DNA from 4 places in the Rhizobium sp. TRM95796 genome. Region 2 is predicted to be linked to each of the others. Evidence: predicted binding sites of a transcription regulator. Region 2 holds the regulator's gene; each other region holds the start of a gene.

Region 1 (4,196 bases), on a different contig from region 2:
AAAGTGCATGGCCTGTCGAAATTCTATGGCGGCCGTATCGGGTGTTTCGACGTCAATTTCGATCTCTGGCCTGGTGAAGTGCTGGCGATCGTCGGCGAATCCGGCTCCGGCAAGACGACGTTGCTCAATTGCGTCTCCACAAGGCTGTCGGCGCAGGCGGGATCTGTCGAATACCGGATGCGCGACGGGCAGTTTCGCAATCTCGCCGATATGGGCGAGGCCGAGCGCCGGTTCCTGATGCGGACCGATTGGGGCTTCGTGCATCAGAACCCGGCCGACGGCCTCAGGATGACGGTATCCGCCGGCGCCAATGTCGGCGAGCGGTTGATGGCGATCGGCGACAGGCATTACGGCCATATCCGCGACACCGCCTTCGACTGGCTGAGCCGCGTGGAAATCGGCGCCGATCGCATCGACGACCAGCCGCGCGCCTTTTCGGGCGGCATGCGGCAGCGGCTGCAGATCGCCCGCAATCTGGTGACGGCGCCGCGGCTCGTCTTCATGGATGAGCCGACCGGCGGGCTGGACGTGTCGGTGCAGGCGCGGCTGCTGGATCTCATTCGCGGGCTCGTGTCCGATCTCGGTCTCGCCGTCATCATCGTCACCCATGATCTGGCGGTGGCGCGGCTCTTGTCGCATCGGATGATGGTGATGAAGGATGGCCGCGTCATCGAACACGGGCTGACCGACCGGGTGCTGGATGATCCGCGCCAGCCCTATACCCAGCTTCTCGTCTCCTCGATCCTGCAGGTGTGACATGACCACTCCCCTCGTCGTCCACGAGGTTCGCAAGAGCTTCACAATGCATCTGCGCGGCGGGCTGGAGCTGCCCGTCGTCAATGACGTGCATTTCTCGCTGAAATCGGGGCAATGCGCGGTGCTCGGCGGCCCCTCCGGCGTCGGCAAATCGTCGATCCTGAAGATGCTCTATGGCAATTACGGCGTCGATTTCGGCCAGATCCTGATCGCCCATAAAGGCCGCACCGTCGATCTCGCCACGGCCAGCCCGCGCGAGATCCTCGACATCCGCCGCCATACGCTCGGCTATGTCAGCCAGTTCCTGCGCGCCGTGCCGCGCGTTGCGGCGATCGACGTGGTGGCCGAACCGCTCGTCTCGCTCGGCGAAAGCCATGCGGCGGCGCGCGACAAGGCCGCCGAACTGCTGGCGAAACTCAACCTGCCGGAAGCGCTGTGGAGCCTGCCGCCCGCCACCTTCTCGGGCGGCGAACAGCAGCGCGTCAACATCGCCCGCGGCTTCATCACCGATCATCCGATCCTGCTGCTCGACGAGCCGACGGCGTCGCTGGACGCGACCAATCGCGCCGTCGTCGTGGAGATGATCCGCGCCAAGAAGGCCGAGGGCGCAGCCCTGCTGGGCATCTTCCACGACGAGGACGTGCGGGCCGAAGTGGCCGACCAGATCATCGACGTCTCGCATTTCTCCGCCCGAAAGGCCGCATGATGACCAAGCTGTCTGTTGAACCTCTGATCCATCCGACGGCCGACGTCCAGGACAGCCGGCTCGGTCGCTATACCGAGATCGGCGAGAACTGCCGGATCTCCGAACTCGACATGGACGACTATTCCTATATCGAGCGCGGCGGCCAGGTGTGGTGCGCCACCATCGGCAAATTCGCCAATATCGCCGCCTCCGTGCGCATCAACGCCACCAATCATCCGACCTGGCGGCCGACGCTGCATCATTTCACCTATCGCGCCGGCGACTACTGGCCGGATGCCGAGGACGAGACCGAGTTTTTCGAATGGCGGCGGGGAAACCGCGTCGTGATCGGCCACGACGTGTGGCTCGGCCATGGCGTGACTGTGCTGCCGGGCGTGACCATCGGCAACGGCGCCGTGGTCGGCGCGGGCGCGGTGGTCAGCCGCGACGTCGCGCCCTACACGATCGTCGGCGGCGTGCCGGCTAGGCTGATCCGCGAACGCTTCGACCGCATCGTGGCGGAAAAATACGAGCGTCTGGCCTGGTGGGACTGGGACCACGACCGGTTGCGCAATGCGCTCGATGATTTCAGATCCATGACAGCCGAAGAATTCCTGGCCCGCCACGCCGGCGTCTGATCGACCCCAAGCGCCTGAAACTCTCGGGCCCGCAGATGTCAGAAAACTGTCATCGCACTGACATTCAACAGTCAAGCAGCGGGCCTAGAGAAGGGGAAGATCTTAAAAAATCATAAAATGGGAAAGGCTGGCCGCATGTTCGAATTCAGGCATGTCACCAAGCAGTTTGGCGCAAAGACGGCGGTGCGTGACGTGACGCTCGACATACCGAGCGGGCAGATGGTGGGCATTATCGGCCGCTCCGGCGCCGGCAAATCCACCTTCATCCGGATGATCAACCGGCTCGGGCCGGTGAGCTCGGGAGCCATCCGCTTCGGCGGCCAGGAAGTTTCCAGCCTCCGCGGCGAGGCGTTGCGCCGCTGGCAGCGCGATTGCGCGATGATCTTCCAGCAGTTCAACCTGGTGCCGCGGCTCGACGTGCTGACCAATGTGCTGCTCGGCCGGCTGAACCATCGCTCGACGGTCATGTCGGTGCTCGGCCTGTTCTCCCGCGAAGAGCGGATCATGGCGATCGCCGCGCTCGAACGTCTCGGCATCGAACAGACGGCGCTGCAGCCCGCCGGCACGCTGTCGGGCGGCCAGCAGCAGCGCGTCGCCATCGCCCGCGCCCTGATGCAGGAGCCGAAAGTGCTGCTTGCCGACGAGCCGATCGCCTCGCTCGACCCCTTGAACGCGAAGATCGTCATGGACGCGCTGCGCGACATCAACGAGCAGGACGGCATCACCGTGATCACCAATCTGCACACGCTGGATACGGCGCGGCACTATTGCGAACGCATCATCGGCATGGCCGACGGCGCCGTGGTGTTCGACGGTCCGCCGGAGGCGCTGACGCCCGAGGCCGTCAAACAGATCTACAACACCGAGGACGGCATCGACGAAAGCATGACCTCGACCGCCATTTCCAGACCCGCCCGTCATGAACGCTCGCTCGAGCCCATCGCGCTCGCCGGCGTCTGAGGCGACACCAGTTCGCCCGCCCGCGTCAAAGGCAAAAACCGCATCAACAGAGCCGGATGATCCGGCTGAGGGAGACCATCAATGTTCAAGAAAGTCCTGTTCGCGTCCGTCGCGCTCCTGACCGTGGCCACCGGCGCCATGGCCGAAGACCTCAAGGAATTCCGCATCGGCATCCTCGGCGGCGAAAACGAAGCCGACCGCCTGAAGAGCTATCAGTGCATGGTCGAAAAGCTCCCCTCCGTGCTCGGCGTCGAAAAAGTGTCGCTGTTCCCGGCCGCCGATTATGACGGCGTCGTGCAGGGCCTGCTCGGCGGCACGCTCGATTACGCCGAACTCGGCGCTTCCGGCTACGCCAAGATCTACCTCGCCAACGCCAAGGCCGTCGAGCCGATCCTGACCACCGTGCAGACCGACGGTTCGATGGGCTATCACTCGGTGCTCGTCGCCCGCAAGGACAAGGGCTACAAGACCATTGAGGACCTCAAGGGCAAGAAGCTCGGCTTCGCCGATCCGGACTCTACCTCTGGCTACCTCGTTCCGAACGTGACGCTGCCGGAAGCGCTCGGCATGCCGGTCAAGGAATTCTTCGCCTCCACCGGCTTTGGCGGCGGCCATGAAAACCTCGTTCTCGAAGTGCTCAAGGGCAATTTCGACGCCGGCACGACCTGGGCTTCGGGCGTGGGCGAATTCAAGGACGGCTACACCTCGGGCAACCTGCGCAAGATGGTCGACAAGGGCATCCTGAACATGGACGACCTGGTGCAGCTGTGGGAATCGCCCTTGATCCCGAACGGCCCGATCGTCGTCCGCACCTCAATGAACCAGGACATGAAGGCCAAGTTCAAGGACTTCATGATGAACCTGCCGAAGTCCGACCCGGCCTGCTTCTCCGCCATCCAGGGCGGCGACTTCAAGAGCTACACCGAAGTCAATGTCGACTTCTACAAGCCGATCATCGACGCCCGCAAGGCCGTCATCGGCGGCTGATTCAAGCCTGATCCGCGCCGGTGGCCCCTAAGTCCACCGGCGCATTCTTTTCTGACGACGGCCGCAGATGAACAGCGGGCGTAAACGACATGCGGGAACAGGCGGACATGGCCCTCAGCAACACCCACCCGGTTCTGTCCGACAGCGGACGGCTCGTCGAACAGCATTGG
Region 2 (4,196 bases):
GTATTCATGGCTTGGCCCGCACCAATCAGCAACTCGACGCAATCGTCGAACAGAGCCTGCAGCGCGCCGGCCTGTGGAACGAAGTCAAGGATCGTCTGCTCGAAGCCGGCACCGGCCTGTCCGGGGGACAGCAGCAGCGTCTCTGCATCGCCCGCGCCGTCGCCGTCAGCCCGGAAGTCATTCTGATGGACGAGCCCTGCTCGGCGCTCGATCCGATTGCGACCGCCAAGGTCGAGGAACTGATCCACGAACTGCGCGAGAATTTCACCATCGTCATCGTGACCCACTCGATGCAGCAGGCCGCCCGCGTGTCGCAGCGCACCGCCATGTTCCATCTCGGCTATCTGGTCGAGGAGAACGACACGGACAAGATCTTCACCAATCCGGATGACCAGCGCACCCAGGATTACATCATGGGCCGCTTCGGCTGATACTTGTGACGCCGGTCTCGCCGGCTGGAGGATACATTCATGGGCGCATCCCATATCTACTCCGTCTTCGACGAAGAGCTGAAATATCTCGCCCGCCGCATCGCGGAAATGGGCGGCATGGCCGAACAGATGGTCTCCGACGCCGTTCGCGCGCTCGTCAACGCCGATGCGGCGCTGGCGCAACGCGTCATCTCCCAGGACGTGGTGATGGACGAGGCCGAGCGCGAGATCGGCGAACGCGCCGTTCTGATGATCGCCAAGCGCCAGCCGGTCGCCGCCGACCTGCGTGAAATCATCGGCTCGCTCCGCATCGCCTCCGATCTCGAGCGCGTCGGCGATCTCGGCAAATCCAACGCCAAGCGTGTCATTGCGGTGCAAAACAGCGGCATTCCGCGCACGCTCGCCCGCGGCATCGAGCATCTATCCGAACTGGCGCTTACCCAACTTCAGGACGTGCTCGACGTCTACGCGACGCGCTCGGCCGAAAAAGCCGAGGCCATCCGCCTGCGCGACGAGGAAATCGACGCGATGTACACCTCGCTCTTCCGCGAGATGCTGACCTATATGATGGAAGATCCGCGCAACATCACGCCGTGCACGCATCTCTTGTTCTGCGCCAAGAATATCGAGCGCATCGGCGATCACGCGACCAATATCGCGGAATCGATCTTCTACATGACCACGGGCGCCCAGCCGGTCGGCGAACGTCCTAAGGACGACAACACCGCCACCGTCGTGCAGCAGCCCGCCGGATGACCTGAGACTTGAGCGCCCGGCGTCGAGCCGGGCGCCGCTCGCTTGCGAATGGAGTAAGAACGCATGCAGCCCCGTATCATGGTGGTCGAAGACGAAGAAGCGCTCGGCACCCTGCTCAGCTACAATCTCGAAGCCGAAGGCTATGACGTGGAGGTCATCGCCCGCGGCGACGAAGCCGACATCCGCCTCCAGGAGCGCGTGCCCGATCTTCTGCTGCTCGACTGGATGCTGCCCGGCGTGTCCGGCATCGAGCTGTGTCGCCGCCTGCGCATGCGGCCCGAAACCGAGCGTCTGCCGGTGATCATGCTGACCGCGCGCGGCGAGGAAAGCGAGCGCGTGCGGGGACTGTCGACCGGCGCCGACGACTATGTCGTCAAGCCCTTCTCCACGCCGGAGCTGATGGCCCGCGTCAAGGCCATGCTCCGCCGCGTGCGGCCCAACGCCATTTCCTCCGTGCTGAAATGCGGCGACGTCGAACTCGATCGCGAGACCTATCGCGTTCACCGCCGCTCGCGCGAAGTGCGGCTCGGGCCGACCGAATTCAAGCTTTTGGAATTCTTCATGTCTTCGCCGGGCCGGGTGTTTTCGCGCTCGCAACTGCTTGACGGCGTCTGGGGCCACGACATCTATGTCGACGAACGCACCGTCGACGTCCATGTCGGACGCCTGCGCAAGGCGCTGAACCTCACCAACATGCCGGATGTCATCCGCACCGTCCGCGGCGCGGGCTATGCGATGGAAGCCTGATCCATTCTGGCTCGAAGATCTGTCGAAGCGCCGGCGGCAACCGGCGCTTTTCTATTCGAGGGCTCGGGAAATCAGGATCCCGGCAGGACGCGGACGCCGTAGAGCTTGAGCTTGCGGCCCTTGCCCATGACGTCGCTGTTGATGACGATCTGCCCCGCCTCGGACGGGGCCATCTTGCCGTCGAACGTCACATGGATCAGTTCGTCGCTGCGCTCGTTGCCGACGGTGAAGCGATGACGGCCGCAACCGCCCATCGCGCCGAAGGCGCATTCGACATAGATCTGCGTCGGGACATCGCCATCGGCCTTGACGGTCAACGCGATCGTCGCGGTCTTGCCGGCGAGCGTCTGCAACAGCTCTTCGGGTGTCTCGACCGTCGCCTCGCCGTCTTTGCCGGGCGCGTTGGAGGCGATCGTCGCGCCTTCGCCGTCGCTGTCGCTGAAGGGCGTCACCAGCGCCTGGCCGCGCGGCGACACCGCATTCGGCTCCTTGCCGCTGTAGACGCTGACCCAATCGCCGGAGAAGCGGCGCAGCGGATCGAGCGGTTCGGATTGCGCCGCAGCCGGCGCGGCGGTCTGCAATTCCTTGGGCACGAGGTCGAAATTGCCTTCGCCTTTGAGTGCGACATCGATCATGCCGGTGGCGTAGACCCACCAGATCCCGAAGCCGACCGCCCCGAGAAAGCATGCATAGACGAACAGCGATACGAGGAAGGAGACGAAGCCGCGCCGTTTTCTGGGGGGCTTTTCGGCTCTGGACTTGCGCTTGGCGCCTTTGGTCTTTCGGATCTCACCCATAGGCGCAGCCGTCGGCGCGGCTGCGGGCGCGCGGCGATCGTCCGCCACGAGCCGCGCCAGAGCCTCGTCGTTGCGCGGAGTGATGTCGTCCAGCGATCCAGCGCCATTTCGCGCCCCGCCGGCCCGATCGCCGCGATCGAGTTCGATGCTAGGGGCTGTCCGCGCGTCGCCATGGGCGTCGTCGCGAACGGGTGCGGTCATGGAAAAATCCTCGTCCCGATCCGGCGCGGCGAGACGCGGTTCCGGCGCGACGGCCGGTTCGGGCTCCGGCTCGCGCTCGATCAGCACTTTTTCCAGCCGCGCCATGGACCGCAGCCTTTCGCGCTCTTCCTCCTCGATCGCCTGGATCGTGGCGTCGAGCCGCTGGCGCTGCCGGGCGATCACCTCCTCGTCCTCGACCTCCTGCTTGGCGAGGCCGGCGTCGAGCGCGTGCCGTGCGGATTGATAGATCCGGGCGCGGATCTCCGGGTCGGCGCGATCGGCGCGTTCGAGCGCGTTGCGGATAGCGTGTTCGAGACCGCTCACTGTCGTTTCAATCCCGTGCTCGTTTCAAAAACCGTGCATTTCGGTAAACATTCCCCGCCACACTTGCAAGCGCGCATGAGGGTGCGATCCCCGGCAAACACCGGCAATGCAGCCAAAAAAGGGCGACGCGGCCGTCCCGTAGAAAATTCAAGGTTGAACAATTCCGCCGGCTTTGTTTATCATGGCGGCGAAACTGGTCCATCCTGGGAGTGACTATGAGCCTGCCGTCCATTCTCACCGACAATCTCCGTTTGCCGGTCGTCGCCTCGCCATTGTTCATCATTTCCCATCCCGAGCTGGTGATCGCCCAATGCAAGGCGGGCGTCGTCGGTTCCTTTCCGGCGCTGAACGCCCGTCCCGCAAGCCAGCTCGACGAATGGCTGGCCGAAATCACCGAAACGCTCGCCGCCCATGACGCCGCCAATCCCACCAGCAAGGCCGCGCCCTTTGCGGTGAACCAGATCGTGCATACGACCAACAAGCGGCTGGAACACGACCTGACGATGTGCGTGAAATACAAGGTTCCGATCGTCATTTCCTCGCTGGGCGCGGTGCCCGAGGTCAACCAGGCGATCCATTCCTATGGCGGCGTGGTGCTGCATGACGTGATCAACAATCGCCACGCCAATTCCGCCATCCGCAAGGGCGCCGATGGGCTGATCGCGGTGGCGACCGGGGCGGGAGGGCATGCCGGCAAGCTGTCGCCCTTCGCGCTGGTCCAGGAAATCCGCGAATGGTTCGACGGGCCTCTGCTGTTGTCGGGCGCGATCGCCAATGGCGGCGCCATCCTCGCCGCCCAGGCCATGGGGGCCGACATGGCCTATATCGGCTCGCCCTTCATCGCCACCAACGAAGCGCGGGCGGTGGACGCCTATAAGCAGATGATCGTCGAAAGCTCCGCCGACGACATCGTCTATTCCAACTATTTCACCGGGATTCA
Region 3 (4,196 bases), on a different contig from region 2:
GACCGTGCAGGCCCTTAACGAAGCCTGGATGGTGGTTGCCGCGTTGACAGCCTGCGCGATCATCTGTGTGCCGTTCGCCAGGCGCGTGGCGCCGTCCGAGTAGTTGAGCCGCTCGGCCGGGCCGCCTCGCCGGGCGGAGCCATCAAAAAAGGCGGGAGCGCCCCCGCTCCCGCCTTCGACCGCCTCTGTATGACCAAAGACGCCCCGTGTTACATGCCGGCCTTCATCTCAACGGCCCAGAACATCGTCTCGCCCGAAGAGTCGTCGACGCCGTCATTGTCGGTCACCGCGAAGGGCTTGCCCGAGGCGTCGAAGGCGAAGCCTTCGAGCTTGTCGAGCACATAGCCCTTGGCGGTCTTGAGGTCGGGCAGGAAGTCGTGGACTTCTTCCTTGGTGACCACCGGCAGGTCGCCGCCGAGCTTGGCGGGCTTCAGCTGGTCGAGCGAGACGCGATAAAGCTTCTTGATCTTGGCCTTGTCGCCGATCTGGTTGTCGCGTTCGACGATATAGGCGAAGCCGTCATGGAAGGTGAGTTCCGACAGGCCGACCCAGCCGTCTTCGGCCTTGTCGAGCGGGTAGCGCACCGCGCCCCATTCTTTGCTCGAAGGCTTGTAGGAGACGAGCTTGACGTGGGCCTTGTCGTCGTCCTTCCAGGGACGCTGCACGGCCATCCACAGCACGGTGTCGTCGCCCTTGCCGGAAATGGCGACGCCTTCGAAGCCGAAGCGGGTTTCGTTGGCGGTCAGCTCAGTCGGCAGGCCGATCTCTTCCTTGATCTCGCCCTTCTTGTTGACGTGGTAGAGCGCATGCGGCAGCAGCTTGTCGCTATTGCCTTCGGAGGCCAGCCAGAACCAGCCTTCCTCATCCACCGCGATGCCTTCGATGTCGAGCTTCTGGGCGTTGTCGCCATTGCGCTTGACCACCATGCGGTCGACGATCTCGGCCGGGCTCTTGGTCGCGTCGATGGTGAAGATCGACGGCTGGTTGCCGTAGAAGCTGTCATTGACCGCATAGAGCATGCCGGGCTTTTCCGGCACGGCGGCGAGGCCCGAAAGCGCGCCCCAGCCGATCACGTCGCCGTCCTTGTCCTTGGAGACGATCTGCGGATAGGCAGGCTTGCCGTCCTGCAGTTCATAGAGCATGACATGGCTGCGCGCGCCGCCGTCTTCGACGAGGTCGAGCTCATTGGCGGTGGCGAGCAGCTTGCGGCCGGCAATGGCGACTGCGCCTTCCGGCGAAATGCCCGAGGGCAGCAGCTGGACGAATTCAGGCTCGGCGCCGGTGTCCTTGTAGACGGCGACCAGCGAGGCGCGCTCGGCCAGCACGAAGATGTATTTGACGCCATTGATTTCGGCGACTTCGAGGCCTTCCGGCTCGACGCCCTTCTTGCCGGCGCGCTTTTCCGGATAGTGGCCGGCGCGGGCGGCTTCGAGCTCGAGCGCATTGCCGGAGTCGAACAGCACCTTGCCCTTGGTGTCGAAGATGGTGAAGCTGCGGCTGCCGCCTTCCCAATCGCCTTCATTGGCGACCACGAGACGGTCATTGTCCAGCCACTTCAAGGCGTCCGGCTCGCGCTTGACGTCTTCCACCTTGCCGGTGAAATCGAGCTTGCCATTGGTCTTGGCGTCGGTGTTTTCGACCGTGGTCGAGCCGGCGGAGAAGTGGTTGACGATCGAGCCGGTCTTGCCGTCGATGATGACGATATGGTTGTTTTCCTGCAGCGTCAGCGCGATCTGGCCGGCGTCGTTGATGGCGACGAATTCCGGCTCGGGATCCTCAGGCGCGATCGCGGCCAGGCCGGTCATGGCGACATGCTTGAGGCCGGCGCAATCGGCGGCTCCGTCCTTGATCGGCACGATCACGAGATCGCCGGCGGGCGCCTGCGGCAAGGCGCCGTCATTGACGTCTTCGTCGCGCTCGTTCTCGATGGCGATGGCGAGGAAGGATTTGTCCTTGGAAAGCGCGATGGAATCGGGCTGGCCGCCGAGATCGCAGGTCGAGGTGACCTTCTTGGCCGCCATGTCGATGGTTTCGAGCTTGCCGGCCGGCTTGGCCTTGCTTTCGCCGGTGTTGACGGCGACCAGCGCGGTCTGGCCGAGAATGGTGACCGAGGTCGGTTCGCCGTCGAGCATGACCGAACCCAAAGCCTTCGGCGCCTTGGCGTCGGTGATGTCGATCATGCCGACCGCCTTCAGCGGGCTGGAGGTGTAGACGAGCGTCTTGCCGTCTTCGGTCGCTGCGATAATTTCCGCCGAGGTCTGGGCCTTGGCGTCCTGGTCGGCCGGCGTGTTGGACGCGACCGGGAAGGCGGCGACGCGATTGAAGGCGGATTCGGCGAGTGCGCCCTGCGCCACGGAGGCGAGCAGCAGGGACAGAAAGGCTGCCTGCGACAAACGGTTGGCCATGAAATATCTCCCTCTTGTGTCGAATACTGTTCCGTCACATGCGGCATGGACATGACACGCGGATGACAGAGGGAGCCGTGCGGCGTCGGTCGTCCGAAACGATCATCAAGCCCGTCGCGCGACGATCGTCCGTAGAGGTCGCCTCCCCGAACATTGCTTCGAGATGGAAAGTGAGTTACGTACATCAAAAATTGCGGAAGAGGGAGAAGAGGATCATGGACGGCTATACCCCAAAACCGGAGCATCGCATCGCGGACGAGGCGTCACTGCGAAAGCTGTTTGCTCCGACGCATGATCTGGCGATTCAAAAATGCCGCGCCTCGCTCAGCGAGCATGCCCAGGCGTTTATCCGGCGCTCGCCGTTTCTCTGCATCGGCACGCAGGGCGCCGACGGGCGGGCGGATGTCAGCCCAAGGGGCGACCCGGCCGGCTTCGTGCAGATTCTCGACGAACGGACGCTGGCGATCCCGGATCGGCCGGGCAACAACCGTCTGGACACATTGGTCAACATCGTCGCCAATCCCACGGTCGGCTTGTTGTTCATCATTCCGGGCTTCGACGATACGCTGCGGATCAACGGCCAGGCGGTCGTCGTAAACGATCCAGACCTTCTTGCCGGCATGGCGATCCAGAACAAGGCGCCCAAGGTGGCAATTGTCGTCACCGTCACCGAAGTGTTCATGCATTGCGCCAAGGCCTTCAGGCGCTCGCATCTGTGGGATCCGGATCATTTCCAGGACCGGTCGAGCATGCCGTCGCTGGTCAAGATCATCCTGGACGACACGACGGGCGCGCCTGATGACGCAAAGGAAATGCGCGCGCTCGACGAGGCGCTGGAGCAGGGTTACCAGAACAGCATGTATTGACCCCTGCGCGCCGTGCGGGCTGCATCGATGGCCCGCATGGCCGATGAGGCTCCCGTGACCTCAGAAGCTGACACGCGCCATCGTGGCGCGGTGATCGGCCGGCCAGGGGGTGACGACGATATCGGCTTCGGGTTTCTTCTCGCCGACGACGCCGGCCTCTAGCACCTTGAGACCCTTGGCGCGGCCGAGGGTGTAGTCGATGCGATCGTGATGATCGTCCTTGGCAGTCGGCTCCGACGTGGGCGTCCAGGTGAAGGCGGGCTTGGCGGCGACGTCCGGCCAGGCCGCCCGGAAGAGATCGGTGAAGCCCCAGCTTTCGATGCGCTTGGCCGAGGGATAGGCCACGACCATCGGCTGCAGCCCGGCTTTCACGGCGGCCTCGGTCCAGTCATGATGGGACGGCTCGTTGAAGTCGCCGAACACGAAGGCGGCGTCGGCGCCGTCTGCGGCCTTCATGTCCTGTTCCAGCAGATCGAGCGCGGGTCCGCGTGTGGCCGTGGCGGCGGCAATCGCCTCCTCGGCCGTCTTGAGGAAGGGCGCAGCGCCATATTCGATATTGAGCAACTGATAAGGCTGATAGGGATAATCGGTCAGGTGAATGTTGTAGGCCATGATCCGCTTGCCTTCGATCACGATCTCGACGCCCAGATCGTTTTTCGTGGCTTTGCCGATCGGGTAACGCGACAGGATGGCGTTGGCCCAGATCGCGGGATTGTTCGCCGACTGATCGTAATAATAATAGCCGAGCGCCTTGGCGATATCGGCGGCGACCGACTTGCCGGTCGGAACGCAGTTCTCGGCCGTGCAGGGGTCGGGCTCGGGCTTTGTTTCCTGAATGCCGACAATGTCGGGATCAACGGCCTTGATTGCGGCGACGGTCTCGTCGATCGGCTTGCCGGCATTGACGCCGCCGCCCCAGATATTG
Region 4 (4,196 bases), on a different contig from region 2:
TCATCGCGCTGGAAAAAGCGGGGCTCAAACCTGATCAAGGCGAGGTGGTGGTGACCGGCGCGGCCGGCGGCGTCGGGTCGGTTGCGGTCGCGATCCTGGCCAGGCTCGGCTATCGCGTGGCGGCGGTCACCGGCCGCCCCGAGACGGAGGACTATCTGCGCGATCTCGGCGCCGAGACCATCATCCCCCGCGGAGAGCTTGCGGAGCCCACGGCCAAGCCGCTGGAGTCCGAACGATTCGCGGCGGGCATCGATGCAGTGGGCGGGGATATGCTGATGCGGGTGCTGAAGCAGGTCAAATACAACGGCTCCGTGGCGGCCATCGGCCTTGCGGCCGGCGCCGCCGTTCCGTCCTTCACCGTCGTTCCCTTCCTGCTGCGCGGCGTCAATCTGCTCGGGATCGATTCGGTCATGCGGCCGCATGATCAACGCGTCGAGGCATGGTCGCGGCTGGCCGCCGACCTGCCGATGGATAAACTCGAAGCCATGGTCAGCGAACATGGTCTCGCGGAAATGCCGGGGCTCGGCGCTTCCATCCTGAAAGGCGGCGTCAAAGGCCGCATCGTCGTCAATCCGCAACTGTAAAGATAGGCCGCGTCGTCATCGACGGGCCAAGGAGGGAACCCTTGCCGAACTCAGACGGCGAGGGTCGAGACTTCTTTGGCGGACGAGAGAACGATGAGTGTTTCCGTGCGCATCAGGCCTTCGATGGATTTCAGCTCCTGAGCCAGGAAACGTTCGAGCTCCCGGGTGTTCTTCAATCGCACCTTCAGGAGGTAATTCCACGCGCCGGTCACGTGGTGGCATTCGAGGACGGCGCCGCTCTCTGCAACCTTCTTTAGAAACCGCTCTTCCACTTCCGGGTCGTTCCAGCCGACGAAGACGAAGGCCAGGAGATCGAGGCCGACTTTCTCAGGATTGACCGCTGCATGGAAGCCGGAAATAATTTCGTTGCGAATCAGACGCTTGATGCGGTCGTTCACCGTCGAGGGCGCCAGTTTGAGTTCTTGTCCGATCTCCGCGAGCGACAGCCTGTCATTTTTCTGGAGCAGGGCGAGCAGGCTGCGATCCGTTTCGTCCAAAATACTCATGTGCAACCTCCGGATTTTTTTTATAAGAGCGAAACTTTTTAGTCGGAAAAACCCGACGCCGGAAGGGCGTTTTTTTGCCATTCGTGAAAGAAGCGGGTTTTCCTGCAACCTAACAGTTTCATTGCGAAATCGTTCCGCGCAGCCGCAAAAAAAGCCGCTGAGGCGGCCCCCTCCCGCTCAAGCGAATTTGATTTAGCCGTGAGGCTCCTATTCGCTATATGATTGTCCCGCAAGCGACGCCATCAGCGCGTCCGATCGAAAGGCAAATCCATTGCGCAGGCTCGCATTCGTACTTCTCGCCATGGGCGCGTTCGTCCTTGCCGTGTTCGGTCTGCAATGCCGCGCCGGAGAGACCGTGTCTTCGAAACCCGTCGGCGTGGTCGAACTTTTCACATCGCAGGGCTGTTCCTCCTGTCCGAAAGCCGATGCGGCTTTTGCGCGGCTGGCGGATCGCCGCGACATCGTCGCGATCTCCTATCATGTCGATTATTGGAATTATCTGGGCTGGCAGGACACGCTGTCGGCGCGCGAAAACACCGAGCGGCAATATGGCTATAGCAAGAGCTTCGGCGCGAGCAATGTCTTCACGCCGCAGGTTGTGCTGAACGGCGTGCGCACGGCCAAGACGGGAGGGCTTTCTCACGTCATGACCGATCTCGACGCCCTGGCGCGGGGCGGTCAGGCGGTCAGCGTGCCCGTTTCGGCCCGGCTTACCCCAGAAACGATGACCATCGCCATCGGCGCGGGCTCCGGCAAGGCGAATGTGGTGGTAGCCTATTTCAAGCGCAGCACCACGGTCGCGATCGAGAGTGGCGAGAATACCGGAAGAACGCTTCATTACCGCAATGCGGTGACCAAGTTGGAGACGGTCGGCATGTGGGACGGCAAGGCGATGACCTTGAAACTGCCGGCCTCCGTGGGCTCCAAACCCGGCTATGACGGCTGCGCCATTCTGCTCCAGGCGCATGACGCCGATGGCAATCCCGGACGAATCTACGGGGCCGCAGCCCTCTAGCCCGGGGTCGCCATGCGCCAATTGGACTTGCATTTCCGCGCCTTTCAGGCACACTGTCGTCAATCCGTCATGATCACGCGCATCCGACGGAGCTAGACGCAAGGCATTTCGGCGCAAAGGTTTCCATGGCGGATCACACCGAGCAGCAGGGCTCTTCCGAGCGCAACGGTCCCGCGGTCATCGACCTCAAGGATTATCGAGAAGCGCGCGATCCCGCGCCCGTCACCTTCCATCGCCTCGAACTCAACCAGATCCTGCGCATTTATGGACGCATGGTCGGCGAGGGCGAGTGGAGAGATTACGCGATCGACTTCTTTCGCGACAAGGCGGTGTTCTCTATCTACAAGCGTTCCGGGGATGCGCCGCTCTATCAGGTCGAAAAGGTCCCGAAACTCGCCGCCAAGCAAGGAGCGTTCGCGATCGTCAACACGCAGGGCCGCATCCTCAAGCGGGGTCATGAACTGGCCCAGGTGCTGAAATTCTTCGACAAGGTCCAGAAGCTGCGCGACTGAAATTCCTGCCGTCACGCCCTCCCCATGCGGATCGTTTTCGTCTAAAGCGATCGCCATGACCACATTCGCCATCTTGCTCGGCGGTCGTCTCGTCGCGACCACAAGGCTATCCTCGCAACTTCTCGGCGCGCGCTTCATCGCCGCCGATGGCGGGATGGCGCATGCCGAGACGCTTGGAGTGACGCCCGAACTCTGGCTCGGCGATTTCGATTCAGCGTCCGAGACGCTTCTCGCCCGGTTTCCCGAGACGCCGCGGGAGACGCATCCGCCCGACAAATCGCTCACAGACGGCGAGCTGGCCGTCGAGCGGGCGCTTACCCTCGGCGCCCGCCGTCTGATCCTCGTCGGCGCCATGGGCGGGGCGCGCACCGATCACGGCGTCGGCCATCTCCTGCATGCCGTGGCGCTCGCCGAGCGCGGCGTCGAGGTCATGCTGACGTCGGGCGACGAAGAAGGCTATCCGCTGCTGGCGGGCGAGGTCAGTCTCGATCTTCCTTCCGGCAGCCTGTTTTCGATCATGGGATTTTCCGATCTGACTCGCTTGTCGATCGACAACGCGCGGTATCCGCTCGACGATTTTCACCTTCCTTTCGGTTCTTCGCGCACGCTGTCCAATGTCGCGGAAGGACCGATCACCCTGAAGCTCGGCAGCGGCCGGGCCGTGACGCTTGCGCGTCCCTATGACATGACCGGAGTGTGACCCTTGGCCCCGCCCATTCTCAAGCTTGACGACATTCACCTGAGCTTCGGCGGCGCGCCGCTTCTGAACGGCGTCAGCTTCCAGCTCGAACCCGGCGAGCGCGTCTGCCTGGTCGGCCGCAACGGTTCGGGCAAATCGACGCTGCTCAAGATGGCCGCCAGCCTCGTCGAGCCGCAATCGGGCGAGGTGTTTCGCCATCCGGCCTCGACGGTTCGTTATCTGCATCAGGCGCCGGATTTCGAGGGCTACGCCACGATCGAAGCCTATGCCGCCGCAGGTCTGGGCCCTTCCGACGATCCCTATCGCGTCACCTATCTTCTCGAGCATCTCGGTCTCGACGGCGCATCGAGCCCCGCCAATCTCTCGGGCGGCGAAGCCCGTCGCGCCGCGCTCGCCCGAGTCATGGCGCCCGAGCCCGATATTCTCCTGCTCGACGAGCCGACCAACCATCTCGACCTGCCGACCATCGAATGGCTGGAAGGCGAGTTGATGAAGACCAAGAGCGCGTTGATCCTGATCTCCCACGACCGGCGCTTTCTCGAAAAAGTCTCAACCGCCACCATCTGGCTCGATCGCGGCGTCGCCAGGAGACTCGATCGCGGCTTCGGCCATTTCGAAGCCTGGCGCGACAAGGTGCTCGAAGAAGAAGAGATGGAGCAGCACAAGCTCGGCAAGGCGATCGAGCGCGAAGAGCATTGGTTGCGCTATGGCGTGACCGCGCGGCGCAAGCGCAATATGCGCCGGCTCGGCGAATTGCAGGACATGCGCCATCGTCACCGCAGTCACAAAGGCGCGGTCGGCTTGGTGCAGGCGACCGTCTCCGAAGGACGCGAAAGCGGCAAGCTGGTGATCGAGGCCGACAAGATCACCAAGAGCTAT

The links. The regulator PhoB, encoded in region 2, activates phosphate uptake and scavenging genes when phosphate is short. The targets are predictions, from matches to a motif close to TGTCATNNANCTGTCAT.
Region 1: the regulator PhoB is predicted to act here: its motif matches at 2,116-2,132, upstream of phnC (phosphonate ABC transporter ATP-binding protein).
Region 3: the regulator PhoB is predicted to act here: its motif matches at 2,457-2,473, upstream of OCK01_RS12500 (esterase-like activity of phytase family protein).
Region 4: the regulator PhoB is predicted to act here: its motif matches at 2,160-2,176, upstream of OCK01_RS17945 (DUF2794 domain-containing protein).

Annotation. Positions count from the first base shown of each region.
Region 1 is NZ_JAOXHE010000005.1:349,523-353,718, reverse strand. Features, by position in the region: gene phnK (phosphonate C-P lyase system protein PhnK) at 1-756, shown strand, start outside; gene phnL (phosphonate C-P lyase system protein PhnL) at 758-1,462, shown strand; gene OCK01_RS13110 (DapH/DapD/GlmU-related protein) at 1,459-2,079, shown strand; gene phnC (phosphonate ABC transporter ATP-binding protein) at 2,215-3,039, shown strand; gene phnD (phosphonate ABC transporter substrate-binding protein) at 3,121-4,026, shown strand; gene phnE (phosphonate ABC transporter, permease protein PhnE) at 4,134-4,196, shown strand, end outside.
Region 2 is NZ_JAOXHE010000006.1:400,929-405,124, reverse strand. Features, by position in the region: gene pstB (phosphate ABC transporter ATP-binding protein PstB) at 1-431, shown strand, start outside; gene phoU (phosphate signaling complex protein PhoU) at 471-1,187, shown strand; gene phoB (phosphate regulon transcriptional regulator PhoB) at 1,251-1,934, shown strand; gene OCK01_RS15995 (hypothetical protein) at 2,006-3,256, opposite strand; gene OCK01_RS15990 (NAD(P)H-dependent flavin oxidoreductase) at 3,472-4,196, shown strand, end outside.
Region 3 is NZ_JAOXHE010000005.1:226,090-230,285, reverse strand. Features, by position in the region: gene OCK01_RS12505 (DHA2 family efflux MFS transporter permease subunit) at 1-103, shown strand, start outside; gene OCK01_RS12500 (esterase-like activity of phytase family protein) at 210-2,405, opposite strand; gene OCK01_RS12495 (pyridoxamine 5'-phosphate oxidase family protein) at 2,621-3,271, shown strand; gene OCK01_RS12490 (endonuclease/exonuclease/phosphatase family protein) at 3,332-4,196, opposite strand, start outside.
Region 4 is NZ_JAOXHE010000008.1:295,315-299,510, forward strand. Features, by position in the region: gene OCK01_RS17930 (MDR family oxidoreductase) at 1-584, shown strand, start outside; gene OCK01_RS17935 (Lrp/AsnC family transcriptional regulator) at 635-1,198, opposite strand; gene OCK01_RS17940 (DUF1223 domain-containing protein) at 1,362-2,105, shown strand; gene OCK01_RS17945 (DUF2794 domain-containing protein) at 2,231-2,617, shown strand; gene OCK01_RS17950 (thiamine diphosphokinase) at 2,673-3,317, shown strand; gene OCK01_RS17955 (ABC-F family ATP-binding cassette domain-containing protein) at 3,321-4,196, shown strand, end outside.